3 regions of the Mucilaginibacter sp. P2_A5 genome follow, and region 1 is predicted to be linked to each of the others. Evidence: riboswitches for the same ligand, from Rfam matches in the RefSeq annotation. Region 1 holds a riboswitch; each other region holds the start of a gene.
What was found. Region 1 has a riboswitch for S-adenosylmethionine ahead of metH (methionine synthase). Riboswitches for the same ligand answer to the same signal wherever they lie in the genome.
Positions count from the first base shown of each region.

Region 1 (11,011 bases):
CTTCTTGATACCTGGTACTAACTACCTGATATTCATGGAAATCGCTTTTAAAACAGGAGGCACCTACGGAGCCAAAAACTGTTACTTTTTTTACTATAAACACGAAACTCCGCTGGAGTTATAAACCTGCAACTGTTGACTCCAGCGGAGTCACGTGTTTATAGTATTACACCCACCCGCACAATTTGGCTCCGTAGGTGCCTCCTGTTTGTCTTTAATTTTAAAAGCGATTTCCCTGACCTGATACTACCCTTCACAATATATTCACCAATTCTTCGTATATTCGTGTAGTAATTTATTATCAAAAAATGGAAACTAAAGATCAATACGTTTATAAAAACGTTATACAATTAACAGAGGACGATGCATCCCGTAAATATTTGGGTAAAGTATTTGCATGGATGTTTATTGCATTAGGCATTTCTGCTTTTTGCGCTTTCGAATTCTTCTTAAATCAAAACCTGATGAATTTGATTGTTAACCCTGCAACGCAGGGATTTTCAACTTTAGGCTATGTAGCCTTATTTGCACCGGTTGCTTTTTCAATGGTCATAAGCTTTGGCCTCAACAGGTTATCATACCCGGTTATTTTGTTTTTGTTTATTGCCTACGCCGCTTCAGTTGGTATAAGCCTGAGCATTTTCGGCCTTATTTATACAGCAACGTCAATATTTACCATATTTATCAGCGCCGCTGTAGTTTTTGGCATAATGGCTATTGCCGGATATTTTACCACGATGGATTTAACCAAATTTGGTTCAATTTTAATCATCATCTTTTTTGGTGCATTTGCTGTGGCCATGGTTAACTTCTTTTTAGGTAGCCCTCAGTTAAGCTACGTGCTTAGCTTTGTATTTGTTGTATTGATGGTTGGTTTAACAGCCTACTACATGCAAATGCTGAAAAGAATTGGTGCCGGACTTGAGTATGGAAGTGCAGAGTCAAAAAAACTGGTGATCATGGGCGCATTTGTGCTTTATACTACATTTATTAACTTGTTTACTTCAATGCTGCGTCTTTTTGGTAGCAGGCGATAATAAACAACCAACAAATTATTATTAAAAAGCTGCCCCGCAAAGGCAGCTTTTTTTGTGGATATAAATTTACTTAGCGTACACATAGCCTGGCATATAAACTATTGCATTTTACGGCTTTATTATGCACCTTTGCACTGCTTATGGAGAAAGACGGAGGGATTAGACCCTGCGATGTCTTAGCAACCTGTGCTTCACAAGGTGCTACATTCTACTCAGCCAGCTAAACAGCCCTGGGAAAGATAAGCGAAAGTCAATTGAACACCCGACTTTTCGATGTAAGCTTTTTTTTAGTAGCAAGTAATTAGTATCAAGTAGCAAGATTTTTTTGCGTTGATCTAATTAAAAATCAGGCGCCGGAGTTTCCGTACTTGATACTTGATACTAACTACTTGATACTAACCATGAACATTAGAAAAGAATTAGAAAAACGCATCCTTGTAATTGACGGGGCTATGGGTACCATGATACAGCGGTACCAGCTTACCGAAAAGGATTTTCGTGGGGAAAGGTTTAAAGATCACCATAGTGATTTGCAGGGGAATAATGACCTTTTGAATATTACGCGCCCGGATATTATCAAGGCCATCCATGCCGAGTATTTGGATGCCGGCGCCGATATTATTGAAACCAATACCTTCAGCACACAAATTATTTCACTGGCCGATTATAAGCTGGAGGAACTGGCCTATGAGCTTAGTTACGAAGGCGCCCGTATTGCCCGCGAAGTGGCCGACGAATACAACCAAAAAAATCCGGCAAAACCGCGCTTTGTGGCCGGTGCCATAGGGCCAACTAACCGTACTGCCTCCCTATCGCCAGATGTTAATGACCCGGGCTACCGTGCCGTTACCTTTGATGATTTGGCCAACGCCTATTACGACCAGGTGCGTGGCCTGGTTGATGGCGGATCGGATTTATTATTGGTTGAAACCATCTTTGATACACTGAATGCCAAGGCAGCCTTGTTCGCTATCAATAAATACGCCCACGAGTCGGGCAAGCATCTGCCTATCATGATTTCCGGTACCATTACTGATGCCTCCGGTCGTACCCTTTCCGGGCAAACGGTAGAGGCTTTCTGGAATTCTATCCGTCACGCCAACCTGCTTTCAGTAGGTTTAAATTGTGCTTTGGGTGCCAAAGAAATGAGACCGCATTTGGCCGAACTATCTGAGAAAGCAGATGTATTTATATCTGCCTACCCTAATGCTGGTTTACCAAACGAGTTTGGCCAGTACGACGAAACCGCGCATGAAACCGCCCACCAGGTTGATGATTTTATTAAAGCCGGTTTGGTAAATATTGTGGGGGGTTGTTGTGGCACCACGCCCGAGCACATCAAATGCATCGCCGAAAAGGCAGCCAAATACCCCCCAAGGCTTATCCCCGAAATTGAACCCGACCTGCGCCTGAGTGGCCTGGAAGCGGTGACCATAAAGCCCGACAGCATTTTTGTAAATGTGGGCGAGCGTACCAACATCACCGGTTCGCCAAAATTCTCGAAACTTATTTTAGCCGAAGATTATGAAGCCGCATTAGCCGTTGCCCTGCAACAGGTAGAGGGCGGTGCCCAGGTTATCGACATCAATATGGACGAGGGCATGATCGATTCGGAAGCGGTGATGGTGAAATTCCTGAACCTGGTAGCATCCGAACCGGATATTGCCAAACTGCCCATCATGATCGATTCATCAAAATGGACGGTTATTGAGGCGGGTTTAAAATGCATCCAGGGTAAGGGCATCGTAAACTCCATATCGCTTAAAGAGGGCGAAGAAAAATTTATTGAACAGGCCCGTAAAATCCTGAGCTATGGTGCCGCCACGGTAGTAATGGCTTTTGACGAAACCGGCCAGGCCGATTCGTTACAACGCCGTATTGAGATATGTAAAAGATCATATGATATTTTGGTTAACGTGGTTGGTTTCCCTCCGCAGGATATCATTTTCGACCCAAACATCCTTACCGTTGCAACCGGTTTAGAAGAGCATAACAATTACGCGGTTGATTTTATTGAGGCCACCCGCTGGATAAAACAAAATCTGCCTCATGCCAAAGTAAGCGGCGGGGTAAGCAACATTTCCTTCTCGTTCAGGGGGAATAATGTGGTGCGCGAAGCCATGCACTCGGCATTTTTATACCACGCCATTGGCGCCGGTATGGATATGGGTATTGTGAACGCCGGCATGCTGGAAGTTTACCAGGAAATAGATAAAACCCTGCTTGAGCTGGTAGAAGACGTGCTGCTTAATCGCCGCGATGACGCAACCGAACGCCTTGTTGAATATGCCGATACCATTAAAAGTAAAGGTAAAGAAGTTGTACGCGATGAAGAATGGCGCAAAGGAACCGTACAGGAAAGATTATCGCATGCGCTTGTAAAAGGTATTATTGAATACCTGGATGATGACGTAGAAGAAGCCCGCCAAACATACAGCAAACCGCTGGAAGTAATTGAAGGCCCCTTGATGGACGGCATGAATATAGTAGGCGACTTATTTGGCGCCGGTAAAATGTTTTTGCCACAGGTGGTAAAATCGGCCCGGGTAATGAAAAAGGCGGTGGCCTACCTACTGCCATTTATCGAGCTTGAAAAACAACGGGTTATTGATGCAGGCGAAGACAGTAGCGGAAGCCGTGCAAACGCCGGTAAAATATTGATGGCCACCGTAAAAGGCGATGTGCATGATATTGGTAAAAATATAGTAGGCGTAGTTTTGGCCTGTAACAACTTTGAGGTGATTGACCTGGGCGTTATGGTACCGGCACAACGCATTATTGAAGAGGCTAAAAAGCAAAATGTAGATATCATCGGCCTCAGTGGTTTGATTACGCCGTCGCTGGATGAGATGGTGCACTTTGCTAAAGAGATGGAGCGCGAGGGTTTTACTATTCCGCTGATTATTGGCGGGGCTACTACCTCGCGTATCCACGCGGCCGTTAAGGTCGATCCGCATTACTCGGGCGCTGCAATCCATGTACTGGATGCATCGCGCAGTGTTACCGTGTGTAGCAGCCTGATGAACCGCGATGGCCGGGATGCCTATATCAAAAACATAAAGGAGGAATATGCCAAATCCCGCGAAGCGCATTTGAATAAAAAATCGGATAAACGTTTTGTTACCATCGACCAGGCAAGGCAGGCCCGTTTCCAGATTAGCCTGGACGGCGATGTAGCGCCAAAGCCAACGTTTACCGGTACCAAAGTATTTGAATCGTATCCGCTGGAAGAATTAGTTCCTTATATCGACTGGACACCGTTTTTCCACACCTGGGAATTGCGCGGCAGCTATCCCAAGATATTTGCCGATAAGTTTGTAGGCGATGAAGCCAAAAAGCTTTTTGATGATGCCCAGGTGTTGTTAAAAAAGATAGTAAAAGAAAAACTGCTGCATGCAAACGGCGTTATCGGTTTTTGGCCGGCTAATAGCGTAGGCGATGACATTGAACTATATACCGACGAAAGTCGCAGTACGTTGTTAACCCGCATCCATACCCTGCGCCAACAGGCCGAAAAGGTTAAAGGCGATCCGTATTATGCATTGTCGGATTTTATCGCACCAAAAGAAAGCGGAGTGCCGGATTATTTTGGAGGCTTTGCGGTAACCACAGGCATTGGCTGCGATGAACTGGTTGCCGAATTTGAGGCCGACCATGACGATTATAACAGCATCATGGCCAAAGCCCTTGCCGATCGCCTTGCCGAGGCCTTTGCCGAAAAAATGCACGAACTGGTACGTAAAGAATACTGGGGCTACAGCAAAGGCGAGCAGCTAAATGCCGACGAACTGATCAAAGAAGAGTACCAGGGTATCCGCCCGGCCCCAGGCTATCCTGCCTGCCCGGATCACACGGAGAAAACAACTTTGTTTGAGTTACTGAAAGCGGAAGATGCTGCCAAAATGCACCTGACTGAGAGCTTAGCGATGACACCGGCCGCTTCTGTAAGTGGGTTCTATTTTGCACACCCGCAGGCAAGGTATTTTGGATTAGGGAAGATAAGTAAGGACCAGGTTGAGGATTACGCTTTGCGGAAACAAATGCCGCTTGAGGACATCGAGAGGTGGTTGGGGCCTAATATAAATTATTGAGTTGTGTGTTGAATGTTGTAAGTTGTATGAGAAAAAAGCTTTAATTAAACGACGTGCAAAGCGATTATAAAAAATACATAGAATTAAATGTTTGGATTGAAGCAAGGAAGCTTGTTAGCGAAGTATATTCTGCAACACGTTCATTTCCAAAAGAAGAGCAATTTGGGTTAAGCAATCAAATGAGAAGGTGTTCGGTGTCTATCCCATCGAATATCGCAGAAGGATGTGGACGAAATCATAAAAAGGACAGCCTTCAGTTTTTCTATATAGCAAGAGGATCATTATATGAATTAGAAACACAACTCTTTTTAAGTAGCGATTTGAACTTCATTGAAAAACCACAACTCGACAAATACTTATCACAATTGGAAATTCGTAAGAAAACTGCTTAATGGTTTCATCAGATATTTTAGTTCTGAATAAATCTTTTTACTTACAACTTTCAACACACAACCTACAACAAAATAATGAAAATTACAGATCATATCAAAAACGCCAACGGAAAAACGTTATTCTCTTTCGAACTAATCCCACCCTTAAAAGGCCAAAGCATCCAGGGTATCTACGATGCCATTGACCCCTTAATGGAGTTTAAGCCGCCGTTTATTGATGTTACATCCTTACGCGAGGATTTTATTTACAAACAGCATGATAATGGCTTGCTGGAAAAGCTGAGCTATCGCAAACGTCCGGGCACTATCGCTATCTGCGCTGCTATCATGAATAAATATAAGGTAGATACCGTTCCGCATTTGTTGTGCGGTGGTTTTACCAAGGATGAGACGGAGAATGGGTTGGTCGATCTCCAGTTTTTAGGTATCGAGAATGTGTTGGTTTTGCGGGGCGACGCACGCCGGGGAGATGCATCCTTTGTGCCAACATCCAATGGGCATAACTATGCTACCGATTTGTTACAACAGGTAGTGAACATGAACAACGGTATTTACCTGCATGAACATAACGACGATAGCCTGAAAACCGATTTTTGTATCGGTATTGCCGGCTACCCCGAAAAGCATTTTGAAGCGCCAAACCTTAAAACCGACTTTAAATACCTGAAACAAAAGGTAGATATGGGTGCAAATTTTATTGTTACCCAAATGTTTTTTGACAATCAGAAATATTTCGACTTTGTAAATAACTGCCGGGCCAACGGCATTACCGTACCCATTATACCAGGCTTAAAACCTGTTACCACATCAAAGCAACTGATTAACCTTGCCAAAACCTTCCATATTGATATGCCCGAGGATTTATGCGACGCTGTTAACGGATGCAAATCTGAAAAAGATGTAAAAGATATTGGCGTGGAATGGATGATAAACCAATGCCGCGAGCTGATGGCTTTTGGTGTTCCGGTACTACACTTTTATACCATGAGCAACGCCGGGCCAACTAAGCGGATTGCGGAGGCTATTTTTTAGTGGGATATAAATGCCCTGTTGTGAAAACGATGTTCTAAAATAAGGGCATCGTTTTTTGTTTGTAAGAAAAAAATATAGTTGCTTTTTTGTGCTCTTAGGCATATGGTAATTCGCTATTAAATTCTTCGAGATTCAATCTCAGTTGCTCCAAATCGTTCCAGCCTTCCTCAAGATAATGCCATTTGTAAGTTATTTTTAGTCCCTCAACATGAATGGTTAATGTATAATTGATACCGTCAAGCACAATTCCTTTTTGTTCTTTAAGGATGGGTTTAATAGATATCATTTTTGCGAGACCGATAATCGTTGCGATCTTTTGAGCATCAATTACACCTTTTTCATAGTTTATAGTTGGTTTTATTTCCTGTCCAATATACTTCAGACCTTCCACAGGGTTATGAAATTTGGGAGTATCAATAAGTCTCGACCATGTTGTTCTATACCATTTAACAGCCTCTTCACCTATTTCAAGCTGCAAATTAATACTGTTATCAAAAGAGGGTTCGATAACCAATTGTATGTACTGTTTATCAATATCAATAATTTGTCCCTGAAACAATGTGGCTTGTGCAAGGGTTTCAAATTCAGGCCATTTTAACTTGTTGCCCATCTGCTTAGTTATTTATATTTAAGAACCTGCCACTAGTAATGGCTCTGGCATCCCTACTATGTGTGGCTTACTTTTCAACATTACTCGCCAACATCGTGTTTGCATCACCATAGCTTCCAAAAAGGCTTCTGATTTGATCCCGGTTTAGCCAACATCTGTATAACCCGCTCCGCGCCCCATTCCTCATCATCTGGAATCTTTTTCCAATCGATATTTTTAATTTCTATCCTCTGTTCAACAGTTTCCGGCCAGCTTACCTGGAAACCATTTTCCTCCAGCGTCGAAACAATCATCCGGGCAACATGTAACGCTTCATCATCATTTTGTGTAGCACTATCAAACCCCAAGTATAGGTTCCGGATGAAAGGGTCAACCGCCCTCGCTAAATCCTGCGAGTGATAATAGCAAAAGCCAATAGCTTTAACACCCAATTCATCCAGCTTTTCAATTGTTTCCATGCAGTCACCTTGTCCGTCTTGTTTGGTATAGCCGGCATTGTGCAAACACACTATCTTTTGCGCAATAAGTTGGTCAAATGCCTTGGCAAGCTTATCAAATCCGGTTGATTTTGCCCACTGCAAAGCTTCCTTTTGATGTTGCTTATATTTTTGATGGATGGTTTGTCTTAACCAAACATCATCAATATCATCCTCATCGTAAAACATATCTTCTAACCCATCAAAAATTTGCTGCTCATTTTCAAATCCAACCTTAATATCCAGTTCTATTTGTTCTAACGCCTCGTTTTTGGCTTCCTGTGTCATAAGCTATGGTACCATTAATTGTAATGATAAAGATGTTCGCTTTAAACCTGCTTACCAAATATCTACATTTAACAATTACTATACACCTGATGGATTGTGTAATTTTTTCACACATCAAATATATGTTAATGCAAAAAGGGTATCCCGGTTAAGCGATACCCTTTTGTATGGATAGATTTAATTACTTGCAAAAAATAACCTGGTTTGTTTTGCCTTGATCGTTCGAGTCGCCTGTGGTCAACTTACGCACGGTGCCTAAGGTTAAGCTGTAGGCGCATGACGGCCAGGTACTAAATGCCGGCGATATGGCAGCTGTTGCAAGGTTATATACCGCGGCAGCCCCTCTGGGTACATTGCCGGATGGCAGGCCAGATACACTACCTATCGCGTTTGACCATATGCCAATGTTCCAGCTGCCTATCAGTTCATGATCAACCGTATAATCAACGTGGGCTTGTGATTGTACCGGGGTACAACCGCTGCCGCCACCGGCAAACAGCTCTTCCAGTTTAAGCAGGCTTACCTCGTTCCAGTTGTTTACGTATATTTTACCGATGATAGATTGCGTATTTAAATTGGCAGATGCAGGATTGGCCGGATCATCTGTTGTTTGAAACTTAAGGTACAACATGGTGCCGTTTTTTTGATTTGCCGCGCCAACCGGGCTGCCTGGGGTTAAACCTGCGCTGGCATCGCCGCCGCCAATAATGGTATTGGTATTTAGTAAAACCAACGGGCCGTAAAACCCATTATCCAGGGCAGGCTGATCAACCCTTATCCAGCCGTTAGCATCCGGGTGAAGCACATGATCTGCAATTGGGCTGGGGAAATTATCGGCGGGTATGCTATCCGGTACCGATGCTGGCTGTCCAAGGTCTATCATTACATTCTGAAATGCAGGGCCACCATTCCACGTAATTTGGCGGGTAGCAACCTTAAGCTGCGTAGGGTCCATCTGGGCGGCGGTAACGGGGCTATAATTCACGTTGTCCAGCGAGTATAAAAAGCGGTAATGCAAAGCGCTTGCTGGCGCTGTTGGCACCTTCTTGGTGGCGTACCCAACCAGGTTTACCGAATTGAAGAAGCCATAGCCCACGCCTCCAACGCCCGATTTGGCGGTAAGTGTTTTACCCGCGGCATCAATATCTGATGTGATATTAAATTTACCTACCGATGTAAACCAGGGCACATCACTGGTGTAAACGCCGCCATCTTTGATGCAAAGTTTTACGCAGAAACAGTTATGCGCGTTGTGCCTGTCGGTTTGGCGGCCACGGGTACGGTCTTCCTGTAATAAAACAGCACCTGAAGACGATTCTACCCTAAAATAATAATCCGGACCGGCGGGCCACTCTACATTTAAAAATGGCGACAGCAAGGTTTGCCTGAAATTGGCGCCCGGATATACTATGGTAAATTTGCCATTGCTATCGGTATAGGCATTACCCAAAGTATCATCCTGTATCAGGTCGACATCGTAGGCAAATACTTTAACACCCGATAACGGCTTTTTAGTTTCGCAATCGGTTACTATTCCGCAAACCACCCAGATATCTAAGAGGGTAAGGATACGGCAAAACCATTTGGGATCTATTCTGTATTCAAAGAAAGCTACCTGGTCACCTTTTTCGGTTTGCTTGTAGGTTGGCTGCAAAGTGGTGATATGAAATTGCAACGAAAGGTCTTTTTTAGGCCCCGGCCCTATCTTTATGGGGGTATTGCCGCAATACCAGTCAACATCTACCGTTCCGCCATCGTAGCCGCTTTTTTCGCCAATCTCAATAACAAAGTCGCCATTATCCTGCAGGCGGCCTTCGGCAATAAACAGTTTTTCTTTTTCTTTCAGCTCGGCATCGGTAACCTGGTGAAAGGTTTGTTTGGCATCGGCAACGGCCAGGCGGGTTTCGTTGGCCCTGTCAAAGGTTTTGTAAACTTTTACCGAGTTGCCCGATACCGGCATCTCGCAATCAGAACATAGCAAACCGCGTAGGTTTCCTTTAATAATAAAGCTCATAGGTTTTTGTTTTTAGATTTCTTCTTCCCGCCTACTCTTTGATTGGATTTTCGGCATGCTCCATAACATTTTCCAGCACAGGCATTAGCACTGCTGGTTTGTTATGCCAAAGGTTTAACTAAAAAAAAAACCTATCAACGTTGCTACTACTGTTTTATGCCCTATGATTGTACGCGATTGAAAACGTACTACTACAGTTTCTGCTGCGTAGAAATACGCGGAAGGGGGGATAATATTTTTACTATAATAGTCTGATAAACGCAAAAAAGCGCCTTTCCCCCTAAAAGGAAAGACGCTTTTTTTACGGATAGATACTTATTGATATAAATAGGTATCCGTTAAATGTTGCATTGCTTCCTGGAAAAGGTTGTAAGCTGTTGCCTCATCGCTATTATTTATTGAAGTAATTGACGTTTGAATATACTTGTCATAAATTTCTTTAAATATAACGGCCTGGTTTTGCTCCTTATCAATGGCCTCAAGCAGGGATGCAGAAATTGTATAATATTTTTCAATCTCGGCTCCGGTAAATTTATCCTGTAAAATTTTATCCCTGAAACCCCTAAGCACATTTAATTGGCCATCAGCTTCTTTACCGGCAAAGTTGGTTGCAATACGGGTAAGGGCGCAGGGGTCTGAACTGGTGGAAGAGGGACAACCCGCTGAGCCAGGACAAGGAGCTGCTATTTCAATAAACATATTCATTCCATCCGATGGCTGAATAATAAGTTTATATGGCAGGTTTTCGACGGCTGAATAGCCAAAATGATAAATAAAGGTGTTACAATCTGTCGCGTTTAAAAATTCGTTTAAACGAACCTGCCCCATGAACGAGCCGCGATTAATTTGGGTATAATGCGCGGTTGGCTCTAATTTCTTGAAATTCAGCACATGGTTAAATAATACCTGCCATGTTTTTTCAAGAGAGATCCGCTCGCCGGTGTTGGTCATGAAACCGTTTTTGTTAATAATAGAGTTGGGTAAGCTGTTAGTCACCGTGTAATTACCAGGAATCAATACCAATATCCTCGATGAAGGATCATTTACGTCTTCAAGGCCGTTCATAAATTT
Region 1 covers NZ_JBFUCY010000014.1:27,052-38,062, reverse strand. Annotated here, with positions in the region: gene AC1DXF_RS13705 (Bax inhibitor-1/YccA family protein) at 309-1,037, shown strand; SAM riboswitch class I at 1,173-1,283, shown strand; gene metH (methionine synthase) at 1,439-5,128, shown strand; gene AC1DXF_RS13695 (four helix bundle protein) at 5,182-5,520, shown strand; gene metF (methylenetetrahydrofolate reductase [NAD(P)H]) at 5,596-6,552, shown strand; gene AC1DXF_RS13685 (hypothetical protein) at 6,647-7,162, opposite strand; gene AC1DXF_RS13680 (DUF6891 domain-containing protein) at 7,267-7,926, opposite strand; gene AC1DXF_RS13675 (transthyretin-like family protein) at 8,108-9,940, opposite strand; gene AC1DXF_RS13670 (hypothetical protein) at 10,256-11,011, opposite strand, start outside.

Region 2 (11,011 bases), on a different contig from region 1:
GGCGGTTACGTTTAAAAACGCGTAGTTTTTGTACCCTAACTGGGCAGATGCAAAATAGCTGTATATTTTATACTTGTAAAAATTATTTAATGACACCAGCGGATCGCGGGAATTGCTTAAGGTATATAAGCCGGCTACGGCCAGTTTAGGCGCGATCTGGTCGTTTTGTTCGGTTTGCTGCGTGCTGATGTTGCCACCGCCCATCAAATCTAAGGAGAAATCGCTGTTTAACTTCCTGGTGTATTGCAACCGTCCCTCGGTATTGGTTTCATTGAAGGTGTATGCATCCTCCTCGTATGATCCGAACGGTGTGCCATTGGTGCCATAGGCTATTTTTATCTTGCGGCGGTCGGTATAGTAATCTGTACCTGTACGGAAGTTGGCCGATAAGCCGTCGACGATCTTATAATTCAATTCCACACTACCGATTAAACGATTTTTGTGTTGCCCTACGGTGTTTTCATAAGCCAGCCAGTAAGGGTTGCTGTAATAGCTGTTATTCCAGTTAAAGGTATTGCCGTTGGCATCTTTATAGTTTTTTAACTGGTTAATATCAACCTGGCGGCCAAACCATGTGAATTGCAGCATGGTACTGGTTGCCCGCCTGCCGCCCGCGCCGGGCAGATTATCGGCATCGTCCTTAATATAATTTGCAATTGTAGTTACCGTTAATTTGGGGCTAAGCTTAAAAGTAGAATTGAGCGCGAACGTGTTGCGGCCTTGCGATGTGTTAGGGATAATGCCGGTTTGATGCAGGTTATTGTATGACAGGCGATAATCGGCCTTATCGGTACCGCCCGCTAAGGCAATGCCGTTATTGAGCGTAACACCGGTTTTAAAAAAATCCTTAACATTATCAGGATGGGCCACAAAAGGAACCGCCTGGCCGTTTGAGTAAAACTGCGGGATAAGTGTTCCGTCTAATGCAGGTCCCCAGCTTTCGTCAACACCATCGTTAACGCCCCCGCCCTTGCCATCTACATAGCTAAACTTCCCGTTTGATCCCTGGCCATATTCGTTTTGATAATCGGGCAAAATGTTTACACTGGCAAAGCTGGTGTTTGAGTTAATGGTTACACCCAACCCTTTAGCGCCCCTGCCTGTTTTGGTTTTAATGAGGATAACACCTGCCGCGGCGCGATAACCATAAAGAGCGGCCGCGTTTGGCCCCTTTAATACAGTTAAAGATTCAATATCTTCGGGATTAAGATCGGCTATGCCATTGGAAAAATCCCTTGAACCATTGGTGCCCAAAAATTGCTGATTGTCGATAAAAACACCATCAACAACAAAAAGTGGCTGGTTAAAGCCAGCGATAGAAGTTTCCCCGCGGATAATGATGCGTGACGAACCCATATCACCCTGGCTGTTGGTAACTGTAACACCGGCAATTTTACCGGCCAGGGCATTTACCAGGTTGCTTTCCTTAGCCTCGGAAATATCTTTTGACTTCAGGCCTTGTACTGCATAGCCCAGGGTCTTTTTATCCTTGGAGATATTGAGTGCGGTGATCACCACTTCGTTAAGTGAGTTGGCTGCTTCCTGCAGCACAATTTGTAAACCGGTTTCACTCTGTTTAACCGTAATTTCCTGCGATGCAAAACCTATGTAGGAGATTTTAAGTACATCATTAACATTGGCGTTAAGGCTAAACTTACCATCAGTTGTAGTTTGCACGCCATTTGCGGTACCCTTAACAGCTACGCTTACACCGGGCAAAGGCAAACCATCGGATTTGGCGGTTACCACACCGCTTATTTTAACAGATTGCGCCGCAACTGTTTGGATGAGGAAAAAGGGCAACAGGATTGCCAGTAAAATTTTGTAATTTTTAAACATGACGATTATTGATTAATAGTTTTATTGCCGGCATAGCAAAGCCAGATAGCAGCGTTTTTGGGTATGGCAATGCCCTGCTGTATGTTTTAAAATACCGGTAAATTAATTTTGATAGTGTTGGTTATAAGCAAAGGACGCCAGCTAAAACAATGGGCCTGCAAATAACCGCTGCCGTTGAGTTAACAGCAACAACGCATACCCTGCATATAATTATGGACAGGAGCGGAGGAAAGGAATACACATTTGTTGGTAGGGTGTGCGTTTTGTAAAGGTGTTCTTGTTGTTTTCATAACAATTTTAGATATAGAAGATAACAGGGTCAGTGTAGATGCAGGGTGAACTCAATTTAGCTTTTAGCTTTAGGCATTGTGCTTTAAGCTTTATTTTACAGATGTGGTTTTGTTGTTTACCAGGGCGTCGACAGCTTTGAGCATCGATGCAAATTCCTGGGTATCATAAAGGCGGGTGAGGTAAACTATTTTACCATCTTTATCAATAACCACATTGCGGGTTACGCCGCTTTTTTTATTGGCAAAGCGCCCAAAAATATCAGCGCCCGGATCAAGCGCCAAGGGGTAGCTGATGTTCATTTCCTGCTGAAAATGCTGCACTTTTTCAAGCGGCTCATCCCTGTCGACCCCGATAAGCACCAGGCCTTTGTTTTTGTAGGCCTGCCAGACTTCTTTTTCAAGATGGGGCATTTCCTGGCGGCATACGCTGCACCAGCTTGCGGTAAACTGCAGGATAACTACTTTGCCCTTGAGTTGCTTTAATGACGTTTGGGTGCCATCGGCCAGCACCAGTTTAAAATCATCGGGTGCCTGGTCGCCGGTTTTAACAATATAACCACGATCTGTTGATGTAGGCAGAGGAGCCGGCGGTGCGGTTTGTGCATGGGCGAAATAGCCGGTAATTAATAACGAGCAGGTAATGATTAGTAGATGTTTAATTTTCATAGCTGTATTTTTTAACCGTGTTTGATGCGGTGTAAAAGTTTATGAATTTAATTAAACAAGAAATTGGGATGATAGTGATACTGCATACAGCCCCTGGCTGCGTACAAATTGGCATACATTATCTTTTCTGCTGATAAAAGCAGACAGGAATTAGCACCTTTTTTTAACAATTGGGTTACAGGTTGCTAAGACATCATAGGGCCTTTCCCTCCGTCTTTCTTGATAATTAAATTAAAGAACTGTTTAACGATGCAAATGTATAAATATATTCTACTAAATACATAGATATTGTATAATTAAATTGTCATGAAATAAAGAAGGGGGGAAATTGGGTGTATAAAACGCGCTGGCGTTGAACGCTGGCTACGACTCACCGGGCCGCCGCTGCGCTGGGCCACCCTCTCTCCGGCTGACGCCACAAAGAGGGTTGAGGAAAGAAAAACAATTTTTTGCCCCTCTATGCGCGAAGTGGAGAGAGGGGCGACGGGCGTGGCCTCGTCGGGGTGAGTCGTCTCCGGTGTGCGTTTTTAGCCCATCCCCATCAAATAATTTTTATATATTTATTCCCGAAAATGAATAACCTTGATGCCTTATAAACCCGGATTACATTTATTATCTGAATTCAGTACAGATAAACCTAACCTGTTACAATCAAGCGCCCCCTGCAGGCAGTTGTTTGATCAGCTCATCGCTACCTATCAGCTAACCAAAGTTGGCGAAGTTTACCACGATTTTGATGGCGGTGGTTTTACCGCTATGGTTTGCTTAACCGAATCGCACATGTCTATCCATACCTGGCCCGAATATGCTATGGCCACTTTTGATGTGTTTTTATCCAATTATCAAAAAGAGAATGATGATAAAGCACGTGCCATTTACCAGGGGGTTATAGCTTTTTTTGAAGGTACCGAGATGCAAAAAAACGAAATTAAAAGGTAATGGCAGCCACGTTAAATCCCAAAGCTTTTCCGTTTTCGAGTGAGCTTGTTTGTCCCGCTTGTCAACATAGTATTACGCTTTATGATCAGGCAGGCTGCGAAGCCGTGGTTTGTCCTCAATGCCGGTCTTACCTGCTTTTTAATGATGCGGGCAGGCCTTATGTTGAAGAGAAAATTCACGTTTTAAAATTTAAGCCTGTTATGCCTTTAGGCACTACCGGTACATTAAAAGGGATAGAGTACAAATTGATTGCTTACCTTGAAAAGAAGGAGGGGTCAACCAGGTACGAGTGGCGCGAATACATGCTATACAATTACGCCAAAGGCTATGCCTTTTTATCGGAGTATGATGGCCATTGGAGCTTGATTGCCGGCGCCAATTTTTACCCGGATTTGGCAAGCGTAAATAGTATTTATGGCAACGAGGCAGAGTATGAGGGTAATACCTATCTTAAATATAACGCATATACCCCGGTTATAACGGCTATGATAGGTGAGTTCGACTGGGATATATCCTCCGAAAAATTAAGGGCTAAAGAGTTCATAGATCCCCCTTATATGCTCACCAGCGAGGAGAACATCAAAAAGCACGTTACCGATTGGTACCTGGGCGAATACCTGGAAGAGGCGGAAATAGCGGCGGCTTTTAATATCCCTGTTGAAAGCTTTCCCGAAAAAATCGGCATCGGTGCAAACCAGCCATCAAAACATAAAGCCAGGTGGCTGGCCGCTTATAAAATAAGTGGCGTTGCCGCGGTTGTGTTCCTGCTGGTGCAACTCTCGGTTATCTGGCTAAGGCCCGAAAAGGTATTGCTATCTGACACATATGCATTGGCCATGCCGCCCCATATGCCGGATACTTCAAAGCATGTAAGTACCGCGATCGATTCGTTAAGAAACATTGCAGGGGCTGTGCCGGTTGATTCCTTAAACTCATTTGCCCCCGACGCTAATGGCAATTATGAGTTTAAGTCCTTTAAAACACCCACATTTACAATACCCGATGGGCCTGTGCCGGTAGAGTTTGAGCTGGGCTCGCAGGTTGATAACAACTGGCTATCGGCAACGGTCGAACTGGTATGCGAAAAAGATAACCAAACCTGGAGTCTCTCAAAAGATATTGAATACTATCATGGTTATGAGGATGGCGAAAGCTGGTCAGAAGGTTCTTATACCCAAACCGTGCTGTTATCAGAAATTCCGGTGGGCAAATACCACATCAATATTTACCCTTATGCGGGCACAAAGGATGTTTCATCACTATCTGTTAAAGTTACCGAAAGTGTTACCCTATGGCGCAATGTATTGGTTACGCTGCTGCTGCTTTGCCTTTATCCTTTATACTGCTGGTACCGGATGCGCAAATTTGAAACAAACCGCTGGATGAACAGCGATTTTTCACCCTATCAAAAAGATGACGAATAATGAAAACAGGAACCATGAAATCAAACGCTATATACATAGCCATTGTGGCAGCCATTGTAGGCTATTATTCATACGCGGCTTTTGATGGCTTAGCTTTTTGGGAAAGTAACGAGGTACAGCGGAACGCGGGTTACAACGGGCCGGTAGCGCACTCGGGTTACGGGGTTAGGTTTTATCATAAATAACAGCCATGAACAAAAAACTTCCCGTTCTTTTACTCGTATCGGTTTTTATTATTGCCACCTGCGGACTTATTTATGAACTGATAGCAGGTACACTGGCCAGCTACCTGCTGGGCGATTCGGTTACCCAGTTTTCTACCATTATCGGGGTTTATCTGTTTTCGATGGGGCTGGGCTCATGGGTATCCAAATACTTTGATAAAAACCTGCTGGCCTGGTTTATCCGCATCGAAATACTGGTTGGCCTGGTGGGTGGTACAAGCTCATCAATCCTGTTTTTAGTGTTTGAGAATGTGAGCTCGTTCCGTATTATTTTATATGGGTTGATATCCCTTACCGGCATCCTCGTTGGCCTGGAGATTCCGCTGCTGATGCGTATTTTGCAAAATCGGTTTGAGTTTAAAGACCTGGTATCAAAGGTGTTCACTTTTGATTATATCGGCGCTTTAATAGCCTCGTTGGTATTCCCGTTGTTGCTTATCCCTTACCTGGGTTTGGTCCGCACGGCCTACCTGTTTGGTATGCTGAATGTGCTGGTGGCTTTAATAACCTGTATCAATTTCCGGCACGAAATTAAGGGGGCAAAATACCTGCAAAGCGCATCCATCATCAGTATGCTGGCCTTGTTGGTTGGTTTTGTGTATGCCAATACCATCACCAGTTTCTCGGAAAGTTTAACGTATAGCGATACCATCATTTTTTCGAAAAGCACGCCATACCAGCGCATTATCATCACCAAAAAAGGCCGCGACCTGCGCTTGTTTTTAAACGGTAACTTACAGTTTAGTTCGGTTGATGAATACAGGTATCACGAGGCGCTTATTCACCCGGTATTGCAAGCCCTGCCCGATGCCAAAAATATTTTGGTAATGGGCGGCGGCGACGGACTTGCCGTACGCGAAATTTTAAAATATCCGCAGATTGAAACCGTTACTTTGGTTGATTTGGATAAGGAAATGACCAAACTGTTTCGCACCAACGATATGCTGCTGAAGCTGAACCGCCGGTCGTTGTTATCGCCCAAAGTAACGGTGATGAATGCCGACGCCTTTTCATGGGCCCGGGCGCAGCATAAAACTTACGATGCCATTATTATCGATTTTCCCGATCCTTCCAATTACTCGGTTGGCAAACTATATACCAATACTTTTTATGCCATTGTAAAGCATTTGCTTAACCCCGATGGCATTATGGTAATACAATCCACATCGCCCTATGTAGCGCCAAAATCATACTGGACGGTAGAAAAAACCCTGCAATCAGTTGGCTTGCATACTGTACCTTATCATAACTATGTGCCCTCGTTTGGCGAGTGGGGCTATATTATGGCCATGACCAAGCCGGTATATAAAGTGCCCGGCCATTATTTGCCCGGTCTGCGGTTTATGTCGAAAGCCTGTTTGGAGCAGATGTTATATTTTCCGGCGGATATGGCCAGGGTAACGGCGCAAGTTAACAAGCTGAACAACCAGATACTGGTAAAATACTTTGAGGATGAGTGGTCGACCGTTTTATAGCCGCAGCAGCGGGATGAAGCCGACCAGTCGCCGCGCGTTTATTTTGCAGGCGGGTTTGGTTACCGGGGCCATATTGCTTAACGGCTGCATCCGTAAGTTAAGTGGGGGCAAAGCGGAGTATGCCCATATTAAAGGCAAATTGGCCGGCCCCAATGCCAAAGCCGGCCATGCCCTGCGCGATAAACTGCCTATGCCGGCGCCGACAACACAACAAACGGTTAAGACCTTGATCATTGGCAGCGGTATCTCGGGCCTATCGGCCGCGCGGTGGCTGTTAAAACAGGGCGAAACAGATTTTCAATTGCTGGAGCTGGAAGATCATGTTGGCGGCAATGCTTACTTCGGGGCGAATGAGGTATCGGCCTATCCCTTAGGTGCGCATTATATTCCCATTGTAAATAACGAAGATAAACTGCTGGTTGATTTTTTGCAGGAGCACCAGGTAATCACCCATTTTGACGAAAAAGGGCTGCCCTTTTACAACGAGTTTTACCTGTGCTTTGACCCCGAAGAGCGGCTATTGATAAATGGCCATTGGCAGGAAGGCATAGTGCCCGATTTTGGTGTAGCCGACAGCGACCGTAAGCAAATCATCCGCTTTTTTGCCCTGGTTACCCAGCTAAAAAACGCGAAGGGCAACGATGGTAAGTATGCTTTTGATATTCCGTTAGATAATAGTTCGGCTGATGATACCTACAGGAAGCTAGATAAGATTACATTTAAAGATTACCTGGAAGATAACGGTTTCAATTCGCCTTACCTGCTCTGGTATTTAAACTATTGCTGTAAGGACGATTATGGCACGGTGGCCCAGAATGTAAGCGCCTGGGCGGGACTGCACTATTTTTCGGCACGCAAAGGTACGGCATCCAACGCCGATCCAAACGCCGTAATTACCTGGCCCGAGGGTAATGGCTGGCTTATGAAACGCCTGCGCGAAACCGTAAAAGACCATATTAAAACGGGCCACCTGGCTTATGATGTTCAGGTAGCGGCAGGTGGCAAGGTGGCAGTAAAGGTGCTCAACCTGAAACAAAATACATCCGCAGTTATTTATGCAGATAAGGTGATCATGGCATCGCCGCAGTACGTTAACCAAAAGCTATTAAAAAATACTGCCAGGCCGGGCTTTGATGTGAGTAAGCTGCATTATTCGCCCTGGCTTATTGCCAATATTACGGTTAATAAATTACCCTCGGCAGCCAAGGGCATGGTGCTATGCTGGGATAATGTGGCCTACAACACGGCATCAGTAGGATACGTAAATGCCAACCAGCAGGACCTGAAAGTGGTAGAAACCCAAAAGGTACTTACCTACTATTTACCCCTTTGCCACCTGGAACCCCGCCTGGCCCGGCTGGCGGCCTACACCCGCACCTATGAACAATGGATGGATATTGTATTGCCCGAAATGGAGCAGATGCATCCCGGCATAACACCCGATATTGAGCAAGTAGAACTATGGCTGTGGGGGCATGGCATGATCAGCCCGGCGGTAAATTATATCTGGGGCGATAACCGGCAGCAGGGCCGGTCGCCCATAGCCGACAGAATCTTTTTCGCCCATACCGACCTGAGCGGCGTCTCTATTTTTGAAGAGGCTTTTCACCAGGGCGTCAGGGCTGCCAAACAGGTTATAAATGGACATGCAAGGGCTTAACATCAAACAACCATGGATAAAAAGCCGCCTTGTAGATGGCATTTTTATCCTGTCGCCGCCGTTTATTGCCTTGCTCATTGTGGCGCTGTTCCCGGCGCAGTTTAAAAACTCAGGCCTGATGCCGTTGCAATACTGGGTGGTGCTTATTGTGATGATAGATGTAGCCCATGTGTACAGCACGCTTTACCGTACTTATTTTAACCCGGTATCTTTTAAACAACAGCGGCATTTGCTATTGGCCATCCCCTTGTTTTGCTACATAGGCGGGGTGATGCTGTATGTTGGAGGCGGCATTTATTTTTGGCGGGCACTGGCCTACCTGGCTGTGTTCCACTTCATCAGGCAGCAGTACGGCTTTATGCGCATCTACTCGCGCCAGGAAAAACAGGGTTGGGTGTGCAGGTATATTGATAACGCGGCCATTTACATCGCTACCATTTACCCCTTATTGTACTGGCATTTTACCGGCTACAAAAAAAACTTCAACTGGTTTGTCGATGGCGATTTTGCGGTGTTCAGGTTTGATAGCATCCTGATGGTTTGCAAGGTAGTTTACCTGCTCACCATTGTTTTATATTTTTTTAAAGAAACCTGGATTTTTATTGCCACAAAACAGTTTAATTTACCCAAAAACCTGGTGGTTTTTGGCACTTTTTTATCCTGGTATTTTGGCATCATTTACTACAACGGCGATATGGCTTTTACCACCCTCAACGTGGTTTCGCACGGCATTCCCTATATGGCTTTGGTATGGATTTACGAGCAAAAGAAATTTACCGGCGAGGCTAAACCCAAAACAACTTTCCTTAAAATTACCTTCAGCCGGTATGGTGTATTATCTTTTGTGGGCCTGCTTATCCTGTTTGCCTATTTTGAAGAAGGCCTGTGGGATGGCCTGGTATGGAAGGAGCATGCCTCTGTCTTCAAACCCTTTGCCGTGCTGCCAACCATCAACGGGGATATGCTGCTGGCGCTCATTGTACCCCTGCTGGCCTTACCCCAATCCACCCATTACGTACTGGATGGCTTTATCTGGAAGATGAAGAAACAGGATAATGGAAATAAAGCAGTGTTTTACGATAAAGAGTATCCGGATTAAAAATAATCCGGACACCTGAACTTACTCCTTCGGCATAAACTTCTTTAACGACATGATATACCCGGCATGCAAACCCTCATGAAAAGGCAAAAACGCCACCGCCGTATCTATCGAATCAAGCTCGGCGCCGTAGCGGGTGGTCCAGGCAGGGTAGTTGGTAAAGATGCCCTTATCCAGGTCGGTTTCCAGTTGTTCTATGGTGGATATGAATAACTCTTTGATGGTAGCGATGTCTTCTTCGCCTACAAAATCAGTGGGTTTGGTATCGGGGCGGTAGGGGGTATAAAATTTATCCTCGGTAACAATAGGCAAACCCGCGCGGGTATAGCAAATGCCCTGCTGCGCCGATATCATGTGTGCTAAGTTCCAGATAATGTTGTTGTTAAATCCCTGCGGTACCAGGTTTAATAGGTCGGGGGTAAGGTCTTTAATTGCATTAAGCACCATGAGGCGCGGTTTCAGTACAATTTCTATCGATTTACGCATGTGAGCTACTTTTAGTTGATTTATAGCGCGGCTAAAGTATGAAGATTTGATGTAATATTTTGTCAAATTACTTGATGGTGATAGTGTAGTTTTAGGTGTTTAGGCTTTTATTATACCTTTGCGGCTTCTGTTACGTTAGCTAAATACCGCTTGATTTACAACATCAAAAGATATGATTAAAAAGATTTACATACTCGTCATCTTCACTATAGTTACTACAACCGCCGCCCTGGCCCAGGAACAAACCATCGATATTCATTTTAATGCCCTTGGCTTTTTGGATAACCGTGAATACAAGGCTTTTATCCCCCGGTCGCGCACCTATAGCGGCATGCGTACCGAGCTCGATCTGGGCTGGAACATTGATAGCTTAAACCACTTTATTGTAGGTGCCAATGGCATTCACGAGTTCGGCGCCAAACCTTACTTTTTAAAAGTTAACCCGGTGGCTTACTATAGTTTTACAGGTAAAAGCTGGTTGTTTAACGCCGGAGCCTTCCCCCGCGAAGGTTTGCTTGACGATTATCCACGAGCCATTTTAAACGATACCCTGCGCTATTACCGTCCCAATATTGAGGGCCTTTTGGCGCGTGTGCACAACGAACACTTTACCGAAACCGGCTGGATTGACTGGGTAAGCCGCCAAACCCAAACCGACAGGGAGCAGTTTTTATTTGGTTTTTCGGGTAAGTACAAGCCTTCGGTTAAAGGGCCTTTTTATGTATCACATTATTTTATGCTGGAGCATGACGCCGGCGCCGAAATTACCTATCCAGATGATAATATAAGGGATAACGGAGCCGGGCAAATAAGGTTAGGTTTAGACTTTAGTCATAAAACGTTCCTGGATTCGTTATCAATTGAAGCGGGTGGCATGATGTCGTTAGAACGGGTGCGTGGCGTAGACGG
Region 2 covers NZ_JBFUCY010000013.1:2,491-13,501, reverse strand. Annotated here, with positions in the region: gene AC1DXF_RS12765 (SusC/RagA family TonB-linked outer membrane protein) at 1-1,839, opposite strand, end outside; gene AC1DXF_RS12760 (TlpA family protein disulfide reductase) at 2,220-2,795, opposite strand; SAM riboswitch class I at 2,911-3,024, opposite strand; gene AC1DXF_RS12755 (S-adenosylmethionine decarboxylase family protein) at 3,381-3,734, shown strand; gene AC1DXF_RS12750 (DUF4178 domain-containing protein) at 3,734-5,158, shown strand; gene AC1DXF_RS12745 (hypothetical protein) at 5,158-5,343, shown strand; gene AC1DXF_RS12740 (polyamine aminopropyltransferase) at 5,349-6,857, shown strand; gene AC1DXF_RS12735 (FAD-dependent oxidoreductase) at 6,835-8,517, shown strand; gene AC1DXF_RS12730 (hypothetical protein) at 8,498-9,616, shown strand; gene AC1DXF_RS12725 (DinB family protein) at 9,638-10,102, opposite strand; gene AC1DXF_RS12720 (hypothetical protein) at 10,275-11,011, shown strand, end outside.
Region 2: linked by a shared signal. The riboswitch ahead of AC1DXF_RS12760 (TlpA family protein disulfide reductase) and the one ahead of metH (methionine synthase) in region 1 are both predicted to bind S-adenosylmethionine.

Region 3 (11,011 bases), on a different contig from region 1:
TGTTTACCTGCTGGTTTCCAACCTATCCAAAATTCCCGGTTTTTTTACGTTTTTAAAAAGTTTCAGCGCGATTGCGGCGGCCGACCACGCTACCGAGCAAATGAACTTGTTTTGGTTAAACATCGTCAATTTTGTATTCCTGCTGGCCTTGTCGATCTTTTTGATAGCCGGAACAAAATTGATTACCCGGCTCATCACTGATGCAGCCGACAAGCAAGAAAACGTAAAATTATTTGCTGAGCGTAAAGTGATTTATGAGATAGCGCTTGTCATCATCGGGGGCTTACTTATTGTTAACACAGTTCCTGACCTGCTTTATCGGTTATACAATATATCCAGCGAAAATGATCAAAACGCGGTCATGTCATCTGTAACAAAAGTGCTGGTAGGTATTTTAACCGTTGCCTTTGGCAAACGCATTGCCGCATTTTTTGCGAAGTAAAAAAAATATAAATCTCTCGATATAAAAAAGGCCCCTGGTTGGGGCCTTTTTTGTAAAAGAAACAAAACAAAATCTACATCAGGACTTTCGTACCTGCTTTATACCAATGCCAGGCTAACCCCGGTAAGCTGACCGGCAAAGGCAACAAATGCCTTACTCTCAGTTATGTGCGATTGATTATCGATCAGGCTTTGTAAATTAACTTTTCCGATAACGAATTTATAATCGCCCGAATAATAGCGTTCTTTTATGGAGATAAATTTCAAATCTTCTACCAAACGCTCGTCATCATACCTTAAATAGATATCAAATTCCACGTTATTGGTAAATTGAAGCCCGGTTTTTTCCTTTGCTTTTTTATACTCATACTGGTAGCTATAGCGCAACGCGGCTATATCAGATAGCACCGCCGAACCGGTAGGGTGGCCACCTGCCCCTTTACCAAAAAAGAATTGCTGATCGGCAAAGGCGGCCTGTACGGTTACTCCATTATATTCGTACTCCACGTTGTATAAAAATTCGCTGCTGTTCACAAACTTCGGCAGCACAAACATAGCTACATTTTTATCGTCGAGTTCCTTGGCTACAGGTACCAGTTTAATTTTCAGGTTTTTTTCGCGGGCGTATTGTAAATCATGCGCGGCCAGGTTCTGAATCCCCAAATTAAAAACCTCATCGGGTTTTACAACCACGCCATAAGCGTGCGCGGCTGCTATCACCAGTTTATATTTGGCATCAAAACCACCTACGTCGCTGGTGGGATCGGTTTCGGCAAAACCAAGGTCCTGCGCCTGTTGCAGGGCCCTGTTATAATCAAGCCCCTCAATAAATCCTTTTGATAAGATATAATTTGATGATCCGTTAAAAATACCGCTGATGGAGTGCAGCAACTCGTTATCATAATACTCCTCCAGGTTGCGGATGATGGGGATACTACCACAAACCGCGCCTTCATATAATAAAGATGTGCCATGTTTATGCTGCAGTTCAATCAACTCATCCAGGTGCAGCGCTATCATTTTTTTACTGGCCGAAACTACATTTTTGCCACTGCTTAATGCTCTTGATACAATTTCGAAAGCTGCCTCGGTATCGTTAATCAGTTCAACAATGGTATTGATATCCGGGTTGTTTAGCAGCTCTTCCTTATCTGCGGTAAAAAATTCTGCCGGTAACGACCGCTTTTTATGCGGATCTTTTATTGCAAATTTTACAATTTCGATGTTTAAATTTTTTGTCTTGATGATATCATATAATCCCTGTCCAACTACGCCAAATCCAAATAATCCTATACTTAACTTTTTACTCATTACGCTGTACGTTGCAATTCTATAATTTTTCCTTTTACATCGGTTTTAAAAAACGACGTGATAATATTTGTTAATGCTTCTGTTTCAATTAAAAAACCATCATGGCCATAAAATGAATCCAATTCAGCAAAGGCCGATTTGGGGATATGCCTAAACAGGTACTCCTGCTCTTCGATAGGGAATAACACATCCGATTTAATACCGATAACCAATGTACGGGCTTTGATGATGCTTAATGCTTTCTCCACGCCATTTCGGCCGCGACCTACATTGTGCGAGTCCATCACCCTGGTTAAATACCAGTAGCTGTAGGCATTAAACCGGTTCACCAGCTTTTGGCCCTGGTAATCCTGATAGGTTGATGCCTTAAAATTATCGGTTTTGCTATCAACATCTTCCTGCTGTGTAATACCGTAAGTTTTATAGGTACGGTAGGAGAGTAGAGCTATGCTCCTGGCAGCCTTTAAGCCGGCTTGTCCACCGTCCACCGTATTATTGTTAAAAGTTGCATCGGCGGTTAAAGCCAAACGTTGCGACTCATTAAACGCGATGCCCCATGGAGAGTGGCGCGCGTTGGTGGCTATCAAAATAAGGTTTTTGATACGGTTTGGTTCGATAATACCCCACTCAATGGCCTGCTGGCCGCCCAATGAGCCACCAATTAGGATATGAATATTGCCGATGCCCAAATGGTCGGCTAATAACTGGTGCGCCTTTACCATATCCCTGATGGTAAATTGAGGGAATGTTAAAAAATATGGCTCACCTGTTGCCGGATTTACGCTTAAGGGGTTAGTTGTGCCGTATGGCGAGCCCAAAATGTTGGCACAAACTATAAAATGCTCTTCGGGGTTAAATTTGTTTCCTGTACCCACAAAACCTTTCCACCAGTCAAAAACATCGGCATTGGCTGTCAGGGCGTGGCATACCCATACCACATTATCTTTCTCTTTGTTTAGGCGCCCATAAGTATGAAAACCTATCTCCAGTTGCTGTAGTTGTTCGCCCGATTCCAGCTCAAAAGTTTGTGTGTACTTAAATGTTTCTGTATTCATTCTTCTATTCATGTTGATAGAAGTGAGTTGTCAGTAGTGAATGGTGAGTTTTTATTCACTCACCGCTCACCACTCACTACTCACCACTACGCTAATTCGGCCTGCGCCTCTTTTATTTTGGCAAATGCCTGTTCAAAATCTGCTTTAATATCATCAATATGTTCAATACCCACCGCTACCCGTAACGAATTTGGTGTAACCCCTGCCGAAAGCTGTTCGGCATCAGATAGCTGCTGATGTGTTGTTGCCGATGGCTGAATGATCAATGTTTTGGCGTCGCCCACATTGGCCAAATGGCTTACCAGTTTCAGGCTATCTATCAGTTTACCGGCATCGGCTTTATCGCCATTAATTTCAAATGACAACACCGCACCAAAACCATTCTTCAGGTATTTTTTTGCCAACTCATGGTACGGCGACGACTCTAATCCCGGGTAATTTACCGATGCTACCTGCGGATGCTGATCAAGCCACTTAGCCAGTTCCAGTGTATTATCTACATGGCGTTGCACCCGTAATGATAGTGTTTCCAGTCCCTGTATATTCAGCCATGAATTAAATGGCGATTGCGAAGGGCCAAAATCACGCAATCCCTCCACACGGGCGCGAATAATAAACTGGATATTGCCAAATGGGCCGCCTATGCCAAACACATCTGCAAAAACCAAACCGTGATAACCTTCGGATGGCTCGGTAAATTGAGGAAACTTGCCGTTGCCCCAGTTATAAGTGCCACCATCAACTATTGCACCGCCAATACTGGTACCGTGGCCGCCAATCCATTTGGTGGTTGATTGTACCACTATGCTTGCGCCATGCTCCAACGGGCGAAATAAATAGCCTCCTGCACCAAAGGTATTATCTACAATTAGCGGCAGGTCGTGTTTTTTGGCCAAATCGCCAACTTTATCAAAATCGGCAATAGTGAAGCCGGGGTTGCCAATGGTTTCCAGGAAAATAGCTTTGGTTTTATTATCTATTAAGGCTTCCAGGCTTTCGGCTGTATCGTCTTTAGCAAAACGAACATCAATGCCCAGGCGTTTAAAAGCTACCTTAAACTGGTTGTATGTGCCGCCATATAAAAATGGCGAGGTCACAAAATTATCCCCTACCTGCAATATGTTATTTAACGCTATAAACTGCGCTGCCTGGCCCGATGCCGTGGCCAAAGCTGCAACACCACCCTCTAAAGCGGCTATGCGTTTTTCAAACACATCGGTAGTGGGGTTCATTAAGCGGGTATAAATAAACCCGAACTCTTTTAATGCAAACAGGTTGGCGCCGTGTTCGGCACTTTTAAATACGTACGACGTAGTTTGATAAAGCGGTACCGCGCGTGAGCCTGTAGTAGGATCAACTTCCTGGCCGGCGTGTAATTGTAAGGTTTCGAATTTTAAGGCTGACATAGTTGTAGATTTTGAAAGGTTATAATTAAATTTTGTTGTTTAGATGGATTTTAGCAAGCTGATAAAATATTTATCAGTTTTACAACACGTATGTTTTCAGGGATTGAAAAAAGGGACGTATTAAAGCATCAACAGCAGCAACACATACAAATATTGCCAATAATTGGGCTAATACGTTGTATGTTACCGTTTTGGGTATTAAAAATGTTGCTTTTAGTAATTGTAATTAAACTTTTCATGGCTATAAATTTATATCCCCCGGTGTTATTTGCCGGGACAGGAATTGGCACCTTCTTCAAAACTGAAGGGTTGCCAGCGGGTCATTGAGCCTGATCTCTCGCCGCTTCTTTATAAATCAATACCCGAACTATGCGGAGAATTGATCGACTATGGTATCGCTACCAAATAATGCCCCAAATATAAGTGGATATTTATTAAAATACCAAATTTTATTTGAAGGGAAAGGTAAAAGGCAAAAGGTGAAAGGTAAAAGGAGAAAAGTTCTTGCTCCGATGTCTGTGTCCCCATGGGCATCTTTCCGATAGATATTCGGGTCGCCTGGCCCAACCGGCAATATCTGGAATTGCGGTCTGTGAAAGATACCTACCGCTGAGGAAAAGGGGATATTTATTTAAACACCAAATTTTATTATCTTGTATCGCCAATAAACCGCCACATGAATAAGTTTTTCGCTTTTATAATCTTCATTTGCTGCTCAACAACGCTGTTGTTTGGACAGGAGGAAGCAAAAGTGAAAGACGTAAACCAACAGCTTATTTTTAATGATTCCCTGTTTATAAAAAAACTGGCCGATATTTATAAAACCAATCCTGCGGGCGTACTCGATCTGCTAATTACGTCAAAACATACAATGGAGGATATTGGCTTTGGTTACGCTGATGTTTCAAGTGTTTACGAAGCAGGCTATCTGCGTATCAGTTACCAGTTTATATTTTTTAAAGATTCACTGATAAGCTATATGTTAGATGCCAGCATACCTTATGACGCCCGGTTAAACAGCCGTTATAAAAAAATATGTTCTCCTTTATTAAAATTTAAGGATAAAATACATGCTAATCCAATCTATTTTAATTACGATGCGATGTCAAAACCACTAAACGACAGCGTCAAAATAGCCTCAAAAAATAAAAAGGCCCGATTTCTAATGACCCCTTTTTCGGGTGTTACCTTTGGTTACTACATCGCGATGAACTATGCTGGTTTTATGCTTTTAGATAACCGGATAAATTTTGATACTGTGAAAAGCAAATTGACCCCAGAAATAGATTATATGCTGCTTTTTAGTAAAAATCCGGCCACTCGCTTATGTGCAATTGAGTACTACTATAGAAATCCCAATAAATTCCAGAAAGGCCGCGAGAAATTTGAAAGGCGAATTGCGGCGATCTACAAGGAAATACCAATAATCACCACATGGATTGGCGGCCATAAAACAAATCAATATGCCGAGGAAATGGTGAAGTTATCACTCAAAACCACCTTTTGAACTCATGAACTTAACGCTTTTCCGAACAACCTTTCACCCTTCACCTTTTGCCTTTAACCTAAAAAAGCGCCTGCTCCAAATCGTCCACCAAATCATCAATATGTTCTAACCCAACCGAAACACGTAATAAATTCCTTGGTGTTTTAGTGTCGGGGCCTTCTACGGTTGCGCGGTGCTCAATTAAGCTTTCCACGCCGCCCAGGCTGGTTGCCCGTGTAAATATTTTTAATTTATTGATGATGTTGTGCGTATCATTTTCATCGCCCTTAATTATAAATGATAACATACCGCCGAAGGCCAGCATCTGCTCTTTGGCAATTTGATGCTGCGGGTGCGACGGCAGGCCAGGGTATAATACCTTTGCTACTTTGGGATGCTGTTCTAAAAACTCAGCTAATAGTTGCGCATTGTGTACATGGCCCTTAACCCGGTACGGGAGGGTTTTAATACTGCGTACTAGCCAGAAACAATCGGTTGGGGAGGGGATAGCGCCGCCCATTTCCTGTACCTGGCGTATTTTGGCCCACCAGTCGCTTTTCTCGGCGGTAATTAATGCGCCGCCCATCAGGTCGCTGTGGCCTCCAAAATATTTAGTGGCCGAGTGCATTACCATATCGGCACCCAAAGCTAATGGTTGCTGGCAAATGGGAGTGGCAAAAGTATTGTCAACCACTACTTTAATATTGTTCGCCCTGGCAAAGGCAACCACTTTTTGTATGTCGGTGATCTTGAGCAGTGGGTTTGATGGCGTCTCAACCCAAATCAGCCCGGTTTCGGGCCTGATGTGTTGGGTTAAAACTTCGATATCATTAACATCAACAAAATCAAACGTTAAAATACCCACAAAGAGGTTTTTAAGCTGATTGCGCAAACCATGGTACATATCATCCGGGCAAATAATGTGAGTACCCGGCGCCAGCGACTGAAATACCGACATGCCCGCCGCGTTGCCTGATGAAAATGAGGCGGCATCGGCGCCGCCCTCTAATTTGGCTATAACGTTTTCAAGCAAGGCCCGATTGGGGTTTGATGCCCTGCTGTAAATATGCCCGCCGGGAAAGCCGCCATCTTCGCCACGTTCAAAAGTAGTCGACATAACAATGGGTTGTATTACGGCTTTTGATGATCCGTCTATATGGTTGCCTGCGTGTATAGCTATAGTTTCAGTTTTCATTGTCGTTGATGTTATCGTTTCAAAGTAAATAAGATTATTTGTGATTTACTGTAGCGACTGATTTAAATTTTGCGTAATGGTTAAAAAAGCTTTATGAAAAACCTGCACCTACTCACTATTATCCTGTTATTATCAGCTACCGCCTGTAAAAAAGAAAACATCGCTAAACAAAGCGAGTATGACACCAGCTATAAAGCCTGGATGAGCTTTAAAAGCAGCTCGAAAAATTCCTATTCCTACACAACAGTTTTTGGTTCGTGGGTAGGTTTTGGAGTTACTATCCAAGTAGCCGTAAACAATGGTAAGGTTGTTTCGCGTGACTATATCCGGGTACAATCCCGTAACGACGGCACCAATAAAGTCGATACCGTTAAAACCTGGCATGAAGATGCTGCCACCATAAATACACACCCAAATGATGCCACAGATGCACTTACGATGGATGGCATTTACTTAAAGGCGCGCACCGAATGGCTTAAAGTTGATGCTACAACTAATGACATCATATTTGAAGCAAAAAACAACGGTCTCATTTCAGACTGCGGTTATGTGCCGCGTAATTGCGCCGACGATTGCTTTAGAGGGATAAACATTACAGCTATAACAACCTTGTAAGCTAAAAGCCGAAAGCAGAATGCCAAAAGCTCCTCGAATTCTTGTCTTAAGCTTTTTGCTTTCAGCCTTTAGCTTTCGGCTTTCCCCATTAGCTTTTTGCTTTCAGCCTTCGGCTTTAAGTTTTTCCCCCTCATAATCTTATTGTAAAGATGCCCCTTGCTTTAGGCCTTTGGCTTTAAGCTTTCCGCTTTTTTACTACATTTGTTCAAAGTTTTTTGAATGGAAGCTGAGCATAATTTACAGTTATTATTACAAAATCCAGATCTGCCTGCTGATTTAAAGCACATTGCCCAAAAGGTACAACGCAGCGAAAGGATTACCTTTGATGAAGGTGTTACATTATATGAACAGGGCGACCTTGGTTACCTTGGTGTTTTAGCCAACTACATCCGCGAGAAGCGCCATGGCGATAAAACTTATTTCAACCGTAATTTCCATATCGAGCCTACCAATCTTTGTGTTTACGATTGCAAATTTTGTTCGTACTCGCGCCTGCTTAAACAAAAAGCCGAGGGCTGGGAGTATACTATGGACGAAATGTTTAACATGGTAACCAAATACGATGACGAACCGGTAACCGAAGTACATATAGTTGGCGGAGTGCTGCCGCAATACGATGTGCCTTTTTACCAGGAACTTTTCAGCCGCATACGTGCTCATCGCCCCGAATTGCACATCAAGGCGTTAACGCCGGTTGAATACCACTACATTTTCAAAAAAGCCAAAATTGACTACGCCACGGGCATGCGCCTGATGATGGAGGCCGGTTTAGGTTCGATACCGGGCGGAGGGGCCGAGATTTTCCACCCGGAGGTTCGCGATCTGATTTCAAAAGATAAATGTACTGGCGACCAATGGCTGGCCATACACGAGGAATGGCATAAGTTGGGTGGCCGCTCAAATGCTACGATGCTTTACGGCCATATCGAAAAATTCCATCACCGGGTTGACCATATGGAACGCTTACGCCAGCTGCAGGATAAAACGGGCGGCTTTCAAACATTTATCCCGTTGAAATTTCGCAACCAGGATAACCAGATGTCCCACGTACCCGAATCAACTGTTGTTGAAGATTTGCGAAATTATGCTGTCGCGAGGATCTATTTGGATAATTTCGATCACATTAAGGCCTATTGGGCTATGATCAGCCGCACCACGGCGCAGCTTTCGCTCAATTTTGGAGTAGATGATATTGACGGTACCCTGGATGACACCACCAAAATTTACTCGATGGCAGGCGCCGAAGAGCAGCACCCCGGTATGAGCACCAAACAATTGGTGGAACTGATTAAACATGTAGGCCGGTACCCTATAGAGCGCGATACACTTTACAATGTAGTTACCGATTATAATGATTTTGAATTTCCTGAAACCCAGCCCAAGCCGCAATATTACAAGCTGCCAGTAATAAATTAGCTTAAAGCGGAAGGCTTAAAGCTAAAAGCAAAAACAAAAAAGCTTAAAGCGGAAGGCTAAAAGCTGAAAGCGAAAAAGAAAAGGACGGCCTCGAGTCGTCCGCATAAATAATATAACAATAATATAAAAAAGCTTTAAGCCTTATGCTTTCAGCTTTTTGCTAAAACGAAGCTTTAAACCTTCTGCTTTAAGCTTTACGCTTCAATAAAAAAATGCAAAAAATCTTATACATAGTACGTCACGGCCAAACCGAATACAACAAGCTGGGAATTATCCAGGGCAGGGGTGTTGATACCGACCTGAACGATGAGGGACGCAAACAGGCACAACAGTTTTTTGCGGCTTATAAAGATGTACCTTTCGATAAAGCATATATATCGGCGCTAAAACGTACAAAGCAAAGCATTCAGTCTTTTTTGGATGGCGGATTGCCTTTTGAAAAGCTTCCCGGACTTGATGAGCTGGCCTGGGGCATTCATGAAGGTCAGCTGCCCACGCCGGAAAATAAGGCAGCCTTTTTGCAGATTATGCGCGATTGGCTGGATGGAAACCTGGATAGCAAATTTGAAGGCGGCGAAAGCCCCAACGAAGTGGAGATCCGCCAGCGTGAAGCTTTAGCGGTGATCATGAGCCATCCCGAAGAAAAAACTGTGCTGGTTTGCATGCATGGCCGCGCCATGCGTTTATTACTTTGTATTTTAACCGGCAAGCCATTGAGCGAAATGGATAACTTTCCGCATCAAAATTTGGTTTTATACAAAGTTGTTTATGATGGCGAACAGTTTGCTATTGTAGATTTTAACAATGCCGAACATTTAAAACAATCCTGAAAGAGAACGTTTCTTGTGAAAAAGATCAGAATATCAGCAGTAAGCTACACCAATACCAAACCCTTTATATACGGCCTTCAACATACCGGTTTTGTAGATAAAATAGCACTAAGTCTTGACACACCGACTGACTGTGCCCAAAAACTCATTGATGATGTAGTAGACATCGGCCTTATCCCTGTGGCGGCCACATTAAGCCTGCCCAACTGGGAAATAGTATCCGATTACTGCATTGGTGCCGTTGGCGCAGTAAACTCGGTATTCATATTTAGTAATTGCCCCGTACACGATATTAAATACCTGCAGCTTGATCCCGAATCGCGCTCATCTAACAACCTGGCACGCATACTGCTCAAAAACTATTGGAAAATCAGTCCGGAGTTAATTGAGGGGGCGCCAAACTACAGCCTTTCGACCGAGCCAGATACGGCTTTTGTTCAAATTGGCGACCGCACCTTTGGTAAAAAAGATCAGTATAAATATGTATACGATTTGGCCGAAGAATGGCAAAAGTTTACCGGCCTGCCGTTCATGTTTGCAGGCTGGATAGCCAACAAACCAATCCCGCATGATTTTATGCAGGAATTTAACGCCGCCCTTAAATACGGCCTCGACCATAGGCAGGATCTGTTCAAGGAACTACCCATGCGCGATGACTTTGATATTGTTGATTACCTGATGGTGAAAATTGATTTTGATTTAACCGTAGAGAAGAAGAAGGCGTTGTATATGTTTTTGGACTACATAAAGCAATTAAATGATTAGCGGTTTGGTCTGAACCTGAATTTACAGAATTAAAGAATTAACAGAATTTAAAAAGCTAATTCGGGAAATTCTAAAAATTCGCTTAATTCGGGTTTCAGACGATAATTAAAACCCCAATAATCCGAAAAATCTGCTTAATCCGAGTTCAGACAAATTGAATGATATTAAAATCACACTTAGGGATTAAAGATATGGTTCGCGATTTCAGTATCTTAACCGTTGTTTATTGATACAAACCAAAATCTGATAAAACCATGGAACTATCGCTTCATATTATCCTTGAAAAGCCTACCGCCGGGGTGGCTTTTGGCTTACAAAAGGGATCTGGCAATAAATATGAAACTGTACAAATCCAGCAAACCGATTCGGGCGACCTGCATTTTTATTTAACAGTAACCACAAAAGGGGATAGGGTAAAAGATGCTTTGCCAAGGTTTGGCGGCCCATTTATACAAGGCCCCTATATGGGTAACTTTATTTACCTGGATATC
Region 3 covers NZ_JBFUCY010000032.1:13,856-24,866, forward strand. Annotated here, with positions in the region: gene AC1DXF_RS23370 (hypothetical protein) at 1-442, shown strand, start outside; gene AC1DXF_RS23375 (homoserine dehydrogenase) at 541-1,752, opposite strand; gene AC1DXF_RS23380 (homoserine O-acetyltransferase family protein) at 1,752-2,807, opposite strand; gene AC1DXF_RS23385 (O-acetylhomoserine aminocarboxypropyltransferase/cysteine synthase family protein) at 2,894-4,213, opposite strand; SAM riboswitch class I at 4,460-4,570, opposite strand; gene AC1DXF_RS23390 (hypothetical protein) at 4,890-5,720, shown strand; gene AC1DXF_RS23395 (trans-sulfuration enzyme family protein) at 5,779-6,894, opposite strand; gene AC1DXF_RS23400 (hypothetical protein) at 6,988-7,509, shown strand; gene mqnE (aminofutalosine synthase MqnE) at 7,729-8,925, shown strand; gene AC1DXF_RS23410 (histidine phosphatase family protein) at 9,138-9,755, shown strand; gene AC1DXF_RS23415 (menaquinone biosynthetic enzyme MqnA/MqnD family protein) at 9,771-10,520, shown strand; gene AC1DXF_RS23420 (DUF5990 family protein) at 10,775-11,011, shown strand, end outside.
Region 3: linked by a shared signal. The riboswitch ahead of AC1DXF_RS23385 (O-acetylhomoserine aminocarboxypropyltransferase/cysteine synthase family protein) and the one ahead of metH (methionine synthase) in region 1 are both predicted to bind S-adenosylmethionine.